3 regions of the Streptomyces sp. NPDC014891 genome follow, and region 2 is predicted to be linked to each of the others. Evidence: riboswitches for the same ligand, from Rfam matches in the RefSeq annotation. Region 2 holds a riboswitch; each other region holds the start of a gene.

Region 1 (3,238 bases), on a different contig from region 2:
GCGTTCCGGTGACGATCGCCAAGTCGGACGGCACCCCCGTCAACGCCGCCTCCATGCTCGCGGTGCTCGGCCTGGGCGCGCAGGGCGGCGAGGAGATCGTCCTCGCCTCGGAGGCCGACGGCGCCGAGGCCGCTCTGGACCGTCTGGCGAAGCTGGTCGCCGAGGGCCTGGACGAGCTTCCCGAGACCGTCTGATCCGGGTCGACACCCACCGCACGGCGAAAAGGCCGTGACCGCCGGAATTCCGGCGGTCACGGCCTTTTCTGATTTCTCCCGCGGCCTTTTCGGGCAGCGCGGAGCGACGGCCTCGAATTCCTATTCCATGTATACGATGCGCGCGTTAATTCCGGGAACCCGCCGTGTTGACTGCATGTTGCGAAACCCTCACACGGCCGCCGGCCGGTTTCCTGAGGCGGTGCAGCGGCTGCGTGCGCTCGGCGTGCAGCGCGGTCAGCGTCCTGGCCCGCTCGGCGTCGCCGCGCGCCACGGCGTCCACGATCGCCCCGTGCTCGGCCCAGGCGTCCACCGGCCGCTCGGGCTGCTCGACCGCGTACATCCAGGCGATCTTGTGCCGCAGCTGGGTCAGCAGGGCCGTCAGGGCCGGACTGCCGGAGGCCTGGGCCAGCGTCTCGTGGAACCAGCCCCCGAGTGAACGCAGATCCTCGCCCTGCCCCCGCCTGGCCCGCTCCTGCCCCAGCCTGACCAGGCCGCGCAGCACCTTGAGATGCGCCTCCGTGCGCCGCTGGGCGGCACGGGCGGCCCCCAGCGGTTCGAGCAGCGCCCGCATGTCGAGCAGATCGGCGGCCTCCTGCTCGGTGGGCTCCGCGACCTGCGCCCCGGCGTGCCGGCGGGTGACCACGAAGCCCTCGGACTCCAGGGTCCGCAGGGCCTCGCGGACCGGAACCCGGGAGACCCCGTACCGGCGGGCGAGCTGGTCCTCGGTCAGCCGGGCGCCCGGCTCGAAGACGCCCGTGACGATGTCGTCCCGGATCGCCGTGCATACCGAGTGCGCGGGAATGCGCATGTCCGACCTCCGCCTTGGTCCGCGCGAGTCAATTAACCGGCGCCTGTTCTGCGCCCGATCTGCGACTCTATTGCAGCGCGCCGGAATTTCCGATGCCCCGGCGGAATATCGATGTGCCGCGCGCGACGAAAAGCCCCGGCTCTGTACGAGCCGGGGCTTTTGCGATGCGGTGGGGGCGGCGCGAGGAGCCGCCCGGGGCGTCGGGTCAGACGTTGACGCCGCGGGCGCGCAGATACGCGACCGGGTTGACGTCGGAGCCGTACTCGGCGGTCGTCCGCGCCTCGAAGTGGAGGTGGGGTCCGGTCGAGTTGCCGGTGGAGCCCGAGATGCCGATCCGCTCACCGGGCTCGACGGTCTGGCCGACGTAGACCCCGATGGAGGACAGGTGACCGTACTGGGTGTACGTGCCGTCGTTCATCCGGATGACGATGTTGTTGCCGTACGCGCCGCCCCAGCCGGCCTCGACGACGGTGCCGGAGCCGACGGAGACCACGGTGCTGCCGTAGGCGGCGTGGAAGTCGACGCCGGAGTGGCTGCCGGAGGACCAGAGCGAGCCGCCGGTCTTGTAGCCGGTGGACACGTACGAGCCGTCGACGGGGAGCTGGAAGGAGGCCAGGCGGCGGCGCTCGGCCTCGCGGGCGGCGCGCTGCTCGGCCTCGCGGATCTCCTTGGCGCGGGCCTCGGCCTTGCGCTTCGCCTCGGCCTCGGCCTTGGCCTTGGCGGCGATCTCGTAGGCCTCCCGCTCCTGGGCGGCGGCCTGGGCGTCGATCCGCTCGGCGAGGTCGTCCTCGGTGATCACCTTGGTGAGGCCGGTGTCCTCGAGGGAGCGGTCGTCCGTGTCGGCGGCGAGCGCCGGGGAGGCCAGGGTGCCGATGACGCCGGCGGTGGCGAGGGTCGCCGCGCCGGCGATGCCCGCGCCGCGGCGCGCCATCCGGCTCGGAGCACGATGCTTCCCGGTGGCACGGGTGAACGCCATGTAGGGGCTGGTCCTTTCCTTCCCTCTCGCCTACCGGGTTAGCTGACGGGTTCGGAGCAGGAAGGTCTCCTACGAGCCCCTCCGTACGAGACGAAGGCGCCCGATTCACCCCAGGGACTGCGTGTGGGTCCCCGGCTCCCCAGGCTCGCGCCTGACGGGGACTCGGCGATGTCTGTCCGATGCCGCGGGTGCGGCACGTGCAACTGACGAACAGACGGCCTGACGCTATGCGGATCGTCTTTCAATCACCAACCGGACAGGCATTTTGTAAGACATGCCACAAGGCAAAAGCCAACCCTTGCCCCAATACGGACAAAGGGGAGGACCCCGACGGGCCGGGCCGTCGGGGTCCTCCCCGTCCTGCGGACCGCGTGAATCAGCCGGTCACGACGGTCACTTCGCCGATCCCGAGCGCCCGCACCGGCTCCGCGATCTCCGACGCGTCGCCGACGAGCACGGTGACGAGACGGTCGACGGGGAACGCGCTGACCACGGCCGCGGTCGCCTCGACCGTGCCCGTCCCGGCCAGCCGGGCGTACAACTGCGCCTGGTAGTCGTCCGGGAGGTGCTGCTCGACCTGGTCGGAGAGCGTCGCGGCGACGGAGGCGGCCGTCTCGTACTTGAGCGGCGCGACCCCCACCAGGTTCTGCACGGCCGTCTCCCGCTCTGCGTCGGTCAGGCCCTCCTCGGCCAGCGTCCGCAGCACCTTCCACAGGTCGTCAAGAGCCGGACCGGTGTTGGGCGTGTCGACGGAACCGCTGATGGCGAGCATCGAGGCGCCGTTCCCCCGGCCGTCCGAGCGGAGCACCTGCCCGAAGGCGCGCACCCCGTACGTGTAGCCCTTCTCCTCGCGCAGGACCCGGTCGAGCCGCGAGGTGAGGGTGCCGCCGAGGCAGTAGGCGCCCAGGACCTGGGCCGGCCAGACGCTGTCGTGCCGGTCGGGCCCGATCCGGCCGATCAGCAGCTGGGTCTGGACGGCGCCGGGGCGGTCCACGATGACGACCCGTCCGGTGTCGTCGGCGGTGATCGGCGGCATCGGGAGCGGCTCGGCCGGCTCGCCGGACCACGCGCCGAGCGTCTCGGCGAGGACCTTGTCCAGGTCGACACCGGTCAGGTCGCCGACGACCACGGCGGTGGCCGTGCCGGGACGCACGTACGCCTCGTAGAAGGCGCGGACCGCGGCGGCGTCGATCGCCGCGACGGTCTCCTCGGTGCCCTGGCGCGGCCGGGAGATCCGGG
Region 2 (3,238 bases):
AGGCGTCGAGGACCGCGAAGGACTGGTCCTCGTCGGCGGTCCAGCCGAAGACGTTGCCGCCCAGGGCGAGCGGGAAGACGTGCAGGTCGGAGCTGCCCAGCGGGCGGAGGTTCGTCATGGTGGGGACAACCGTCCGCGCCGCCGGGCCTATTCCGTCATCCTGCGGGGGCGGGCCGCCGGGTCAGAGGCTGAGGCCCTTGGAGCGCAGCCACTCCGCCGGGTCGAGGCCGGAGCCGCCGGGCGTGTGGACCTCCATGTGGAGGTGGGCGCCGGTGACGTTCCCGGTGGCGCCGACGCGGCCGATCGTCTCGCCGGTGCCCACCGTCTGGCCGGCGGAGACCGTCATCGAGGACATGTGGGCGTACCAGATCTCGGTGCCGTCGGAGAGCTCCAGGACGACCCGGTAGCCGTACGAGCCGGACCAGCCGGCCGACTTGATCGTGCCGCCGTGGACCGCCTTGAGGGGGGTGCCGGTGGGGGCGGCGAAGTCGAGGCCGGTGTGGTAGCCGGAGGACCACATCGAACCGGACTGCATGTAGGTGGCGCTGAGGCTGTAGGAGGAGAGCGGCAGCGAGTAGCTCGCGGCCAGCTTGGCGAGGCGCTCGGCCTCGGCCGCGGCCTCGGCCTTCGCCCTGGCCTCCGCTTCCGCCTTGGCCTTGGCCTCCGCCTCGGCCTTCGCCTTGGCCTCGGCTTCCGCCTTCTCGGCGGCGTCGGCCTTGGCCTTCGCCTCGGCGGCGGCCTTCTCCGCCGCCGCCTTCTCCGCGGCGGCCTTGTCGGCGGCGTCGGCGGAGGCCTGCTGCTGTTCGGCCTGCTGGAGGATGCGGGCGCGCAGGGCCTCGCCCGCGTCGCCGGCGCCGGGCGTGGCCTGGGCGGCCGAGCCGCCCTGGGTGACCAGGCCGGCCTGCTGCATCCGCGGGGCCTGCGTGCCCTGGTCCTCGGCGGTGGCGTACGAGGCGACGGTGAGCGGGTTCGGGTTGGCGCGGTCCGCGCTGACCGTCTCGGTGGCCTCCTCGGGGAGGAGGTCGCCGACGCCGGGGAGGTCGTGGGCGTCCGGCAGGTGCAGGTCGGGGAGGTCCGGGAGCGATATGGCGACCGGGGGCTTCTCCTGCGCGGTGGCGAGGCCGCCGGCACCGACGGCCGCGATCACGCCGACGCCGAGGACGGTGGAGGAACGCGCGAAGTTGGAGCGCTGCTTGACGACCCGGTGGCGACCGCCGGAGCGGAGGGATCCCTCGGTGGGGTTCCACTCGGTGTCCGGGGCGGCGGGACCCGCACCACCACCGAAGGCGTCGAAGGGGGCTTCGGGTGCGGGAGTGTTGGACGCCACGAAGGCGCGCTCCTTTCCTTCCTTCTCGCCTACCGGGTTAGCTGACGGGTTCGGAGCAGGAAGGTCTCCTACGGGCACGTCGCACAGGTGCGAAGGGCCCGATTCACCCCAAGTGGTGGTTCCCCGGTTCCTTTTCAGGATTCGGCGCGTGCGCACGGTGCCGTCTCTTGCGACGGCTGGGACGACCGCGCTGCGTTATCGAACGTTAATAGACACGGGCTCCCGATTCCAAGCCGTTCCTCTTGATCATTCATTGAATTGGGAGGGAATGGTCCGAGTTGACCCCCGTTCAGCGAGGAAGGCCCAAACCTCCGCGATCTGACGTTGTGTCAATTGTTATCGCAGCGAGACCCCTCGACTACGGCCGGTGACAGGCCCCCACCCGCCGGTCAGCGCACGCCCGGCGGCACCACCGGCATCGTCCGGCGCCGCTCCGGCTGGCCCGTCGCCGGACGGCTCACGGCGAGCAGCGCCATGTCGTCCGTCGACCCGCCCCCGGTGTGCAGCCGCACGTCGTCCACGAGCGCGTCGAGCAGCTCCTCGGGCCCCGGGAAGATCCGCCCCGCCAGCCGCTCGGCCGGGTCGTAGAAGACCCCCTCGGCGTTCCGCGCCTCCGAGAGGCCGTCGGTGTAGAAGAGCAGCGTCGCGCCCGGCGGGTACGGCCGCGCCTCGGCCCGGTCCGGCCACGACGCCAGATCGCCCATGCCGAGCGGCAGCGCCGCCTCGCCCGGCTCCAGCATGTCCAGGTGCCCGTCGGCGTGCAGCATCAGCGGAGGCGGGTGCCCGCGGTTGACGACCCGTACGAAGCCGTCGAAGGTGCCGCCGCCGTCCCCGCGCGGGATCTCGGCGAGCACGGCCGTGGTGAACCCCTCGAAGGCGTCGAGACCGTGCCGGCGGGTGCCCTCCCGGGCGAGGGCGCGTTCGAGCCGCCGCGCCACGCCCTCCAGCGTCCGCTCCTGCTCGGCCGCCTCCCGGAACGCCCCGATGACGACGGCGACGGCCTCGACCGCGTCCATGCCCTTGCCGCGGACGTCGCCGGTCACGAGCCGCACCCCGTAGGGCGTGTCCTGGACGGCGAACAGGTCGCCGCCGATGAACGCGTCCGCCTGCGCCGCCTCGTACCGCGCCGCGCACTGCAGCCCGCCGATCCGCTCGGCCGGCGTCGGCAGCACCGCCTTCTGCGCGGCCTCCGCGATGACCCGCGCCGAGGCGAGCCGCTCGCCGCTGCGGCGGACCACCCGGTTGATCAGCAGGGCCAGCGCGGACACCGTGAACACGGTCAGGAACTCGGTGAACGACGAGATCTCGCCCGCGGTCTCGTTGTAGACGTGCAGCCCGACCGAGGCCAGCACGGCCGCGATCCCGGTGAGCAGCGTCGTCAGGGTGGAGAAGAACGGGGCCGCGATCAGCGGGGCGGCGGAGAACATCGGCGCCGCGCTGTACCGGGCCGGCGTCAGGACGTCGAAGAAGACACCGCCGACGATCATCAGCGGCGGCAGCGCCCGGAGGAACCGCCGGGCACCCCCGTACGGCCCGCGGCCCGCGTCGTCCCGCCGCCCGCCGGTCACTCCTGGGGGTCGCCCCACCTGTGCTCTCCTGCCCGGTCCGTCCCCGGCCGCGGCCCGTACCGCGCCCTCCCAGGGTCGCCGCCCCGGGCGGGGGCGGCGACTCCCGCAGGGCCGACCGGCGTACGGCCGGAGGGCGCGGCGCCCGGTTCAGTCCGCCGGTCCGGCCAGCCGTCCGCCCCTCGCCAGCAGGCCCGGCGCGGCCGCGCACCCCAGCCCCACCACACACAGCACCAGCCAGGACACCCCCTAGAGGTTCCGCTCCGCGTAGATCTCCATCGCGTCCCGGACGAGGACCGCGGTGCCCTCCCCGTGCTTGTCGTAGTTCGCGGTGAAGCGGGGGTCG
Region 3 (3,238 bases), on a different contig from region 2:
CCCCGAGCGTCACCGGCTGAGCACGCCGCGCGGCGGAGGGGCGGCGCCCCTCCGCCGTGCGCGGCCCTCCACGCGGACGTCCTCTCAGCGGCCGGCCTCCGCGGCACGGCGGATCGTGGCGTCGAGCAGGTCCACGGCGTCGGCCGCCGTACGGCCCGGGGCCCGGTTCCACGGCCCGATCAGGTCGTGCCAGCCCCGGGCGCGGAGCTCCGTCATGATCCAGGCGGCGGCCTCGTTCATCGTCGTCGCGCTGCCGTGGCCGAGACGGTGCGCGGCGAGGAGCGCACCGCAGACGCAGCGGGCCCCGCGGGCGTCGCGCAGCTTGTACGGGGCGTTCTGCCAGCCCCACTCGGTCAGTACCAGGCGCGCGTAGCCGAGGTGAACCGAGGGGCGCAGCTCGGGCCGGCCGACGCGACGCCAGACGTGCAGCCGGTCGGGCAGGACGGCAGCGAGCCGGCCGGGCAGCCGGCGCTCGGCGGGAGGGGGCGGCGGCAGGGCGTCGAGCGCGTCGGCGACGAGCCGGTCCACCGGAACGGAGAGGAGGGCGCGCCACTCCTCCGCGGCGGGCGCGGACGGCGTCCGGTCGGTCCAGTCGGCGACGACGCGCTGCCAGGTGGCGCTGTCGAAGAGGGCGGCGGCCTCGCGGTCGAGGGCGTCCGGGTCGAGGCCTTCGGGGGCGAGGCCTTCGGGGATCAGCAGGGGGGCGGCGGGTGACATCCGGGCGGCTCCTCGGTCGGGGTCTCTTCACCTTTCACGAAGAATGTCGGTTTCGCGATGTATGCCCTTGAGTGCCCCTGAGACCGACCCCGCCTTTCCAGCCCGTTGCGCCATCAATGGAATTAACCAGAACATTCGGACATAGAGCACCTGGTGACGCGACTCACTCCGCCGGGAACGCGCCGGTGATCGACATTCCCGCAGGCCTTACCGGGCAAGAAAGTTCGCTCCGCCGACGTCAGGGGCGATCATGAGTTCCGGTAATTCAGTGATCCTTTCGCCGACTTCCGGACTCAGATCCTCTTGTTCTCCGTCGCACAGGTGGCCTACGGTCACCTCCATTCGAGCGGATCGCCGAATCCTGCCACTGCTCGAAATACCTCCCTTTCACCCGACGGCAGGAGCGGGGGACCCACGAATACGCCGGCCGGGATTCCGGAACGGCTCGGGGTGAAGCCGCGTGCGCGCGGCCGGACATCTCCAGTCCGAACCCGACAGCTCACCCCGAAGGCGCCGGAGAGGAATCCCGTCATGCCTGCTCACGGTAAGCACCGCCGTCCCCGCCGCCCCGTCTCCCGTGGACTCGCGCTGGTCGGCACAGGTGGCGCCGCCCTCGCGCTCCCGCTGATCGCCCCGGCCGTGGCCGGCGCCGCGCCCGCCTCCGGAGCCCCGGACATCGCGCCGAAGGCCATCACCGCCCCCGCCGCCCCGGCCGCCGCCAAGGCCGCGCCGAAGGCGCCCACCGCCAGGGCCGCAGCGCGCACCTACACGGTCGTCAGCGGCGACTCGCTTTCCCTCATCGCGCAGAAGAAGGGAATTCAGGGCGGCTGGAAGGACCTTTACCAGGCCAACAAGAGCGCCGTGGGTGACAATCCGTCACTCATTCACCCCGGCCTTGAACTGACGCTTCATCGGAATTCCGCCAAGGCCGCCCCGGAGGAGGCGAAGAAGACCGCTTCGGCCGAACGGGCGAGCCGCTCCGAGCGCCGCAGCGCCGCTCCGGCCGCCGCCGGCACCGGCGCCTCGGCCGCCGCCCCCGCCGCCGCGTCCGCCCCGGTCCAGGCGGCGCCCGTCGCCGCCACCCAGTACGCGGACAACCTCGACGGCTGGATCCGCGAGTCGCTGGACATCATGGCCCAGCGCGGGATCCCCGGCTCCTACGAGGGGATCCACCGCAACATCATGCGGGAGTCCTCCGGCAACCCCCAGGCCATCAACCTCTGGGACTCCAACGCCGTGGCCGGCACCCCCTCCAAGGGCCTGCTCCAGGTGATCGAGCCGACCTTCCTCGCCTACCACGTGCCCGGCACCTCGACGGACCTGTTCGACCCGGTCGCCAACATCACCGCCGCCTGCAACTACGCGGCCGACCGCTACGGCTCCATCGACAACGTCAACGGCGCCTACTGATCACGGAAGTGCCCGGTGAACCAGGAGGTGGCGAGCTCCGCCACCTCCTCCAGGGCCCCGGGCTCCTCGAAGAGGTGTGTGGCGCCCTCCACGACCTCCAGCCGGCTCTCGCAGCGGAGCAGCGACTCCGCCCGCCGGTTGAGGTCGAGGACCAGCGCGTCCCGCCCTCCGACCACGAGGAGCGTCGGGGCCTTCACCCGCGCCAGGTGGTCGGCCGCGAGGTCCGGCCGGCCACCGCGTGACACGACGGCGGCCACCGGTGAGCCGGGGTCGCCCGCCGCCCAGAGCGCGGCCGCCGCTCCCGTACTGGCCCCGAAGGAGCCCAGCGGAAGGCCCGCGCTCTCCGGTCGCCCCGCGAGCCACTCCGTGGCCCGGGCCAGCCTCCCGGCGAGCAGCGGGGTGTCGAAGACGTGCGCCCGGTCCCCCGCCTCCGCCTCGGTGAGGAGATCGAACAGCAGGGTGCCGAGGCCCGCCCGGTTGAGAGCTGCCGCCACCGCCCGATTCCGGGGGCTGCGCCGGCTGCTCCCGCTCCCGTGGGCGAACAGGACGACACCCAAGGCGTCCTCGGGCACCGCGAGCCGCCCCGCCAGCGTGACGCGGTCGTCCACGGGGATCCGTACGTCCCCGTCCCGGACGACCGGCCCGTGCGCGGCCCGGATCCGGTCCAGACAGGCCACGACCTCCGCGTCCGGGGTCTGACTGAAGTCCCCGTAGAACTGTCCGATCGCCGAGAACGCCTCGGGTGCGTGCACGCTCACCGTCTCGTCGGCCTCGCCACCAAGTCTCGCCTTCCACCCGCGGGGCGCCACCGGCACCGCCAGGACGATCCGTCCCGCGCCCCGGGCCCGCACCACCCGGCAGGCCGCGAGGGCCGTGGCGCCCGTGGCGAGACCGTCGTCCACGATCAGGACGGTCCGGCCCTCCAGCGGAACGGAGGGTCTGCTGCCCCGGTAGCGGTCGGCCCGCTGGTCGAGCTCCTCGTGCTCGCGCCGCTCGACCGCCGCGAGATCCCGCGCCCCCACCCCGGCCTCGGCCAGCACCCGCTCGTTCACCACACGCACGCCGCCTTCGCCGAGCGCGCCCATCGCCAGCTCGGGCTGTCGGGGCACAC

The links. A riboswitch is a leader RNA that binds a small molecule or an ion and turns the genes downstream of it on or off. The one in region 2 is predicted to bind cyclic di-AMP.
Region 1: it holds a riboswitch for cyclic di-AMP, as region 2 does, so the genes downstream of both, ACF09E_RS32275 (M23 family metallopeptidase) here and ACF09E_RS29465 (M23 family metallopeptidase) in region 2, are expected to answer to the same signal.
Region 3: it holds a riboswitch for cyclic di-AMP, as region 2 does, so the genes downstream of both, ACF09E_RS13870 (transglycosylase SLT domain-containing protein) here and ACF09E_RS29465 (M23 family metallopeptidase) in region 2, are expected to answer to the same signal.

Annotation. Positions count from the first base shown of each region.
Region 1 is NZ_JBIBWF010000014.1:136,714-139,951, reverse strand. Features, by position in the region: gene ACF09E_RS32285 (HPr family phosphocarrier protein) at 1-194, shown strand, start outside; gene ACF09E_RS32280 (GntR family transcriptional regulator) at 340-1,023, opposite strand; gene ACF09E_RS32275 (M23 family metallopeptidase) at 1,229-1,999, opposite strand; cyclic di-AMP (ydaO/yuaA leader) riboswitch at 2,012-2,177, opposite strand; gene ACF09E_RS32270 (M16 family metallopeptidase) at 2,376-3,238, opposite strand, start outside.
Region 2 is NZ_JBIBWF010000011.1:234,563-237,800, reverse strand. Features, by position in the region: gene ACF09E_RS29470 (aldo/keto reductase) at 1-118, opposite strand, end outside; gene ACF09E_RS29465 (M23 family metallopeptidase) at 182-1,327, opposite strand; cyclic di-AMP (ydaO/yuaA leader) riboswitch at 1,339-1,484, opposite strand; gene ACF09E_RS29460 (PP2C family protein-serine/threonine phosphatase) at 1,717-2,913, opposite strand; gene ACF09E_RS29455 (MerR family transcriptional regulator) at 3,142-3,238, opposite strand, start outside.
Region 3 is NZ_JBIBWF010000004.1:424,859-428,096, forward strand. Features, by position in the region: gene ACF09E_RS13860 (phosphocholine-specific phospholipase C) at 1-20, shown strand, start outside; gene ACF09E_RS13865 (hypothetical protein) at 85-717, opposite strand; cyclic di-AMP (ydaO/yuaA leader) riboswitch at 1,060-1,243, shown strand; gene ACF09E_RS13870 (transglycosylase SLT domain-containing protein) at 1,249-2,127, shown strand; gene ACF09E_RS13875 (alpha/beta family hydrolase) at 2,121-3,238, opposite strand, start outside.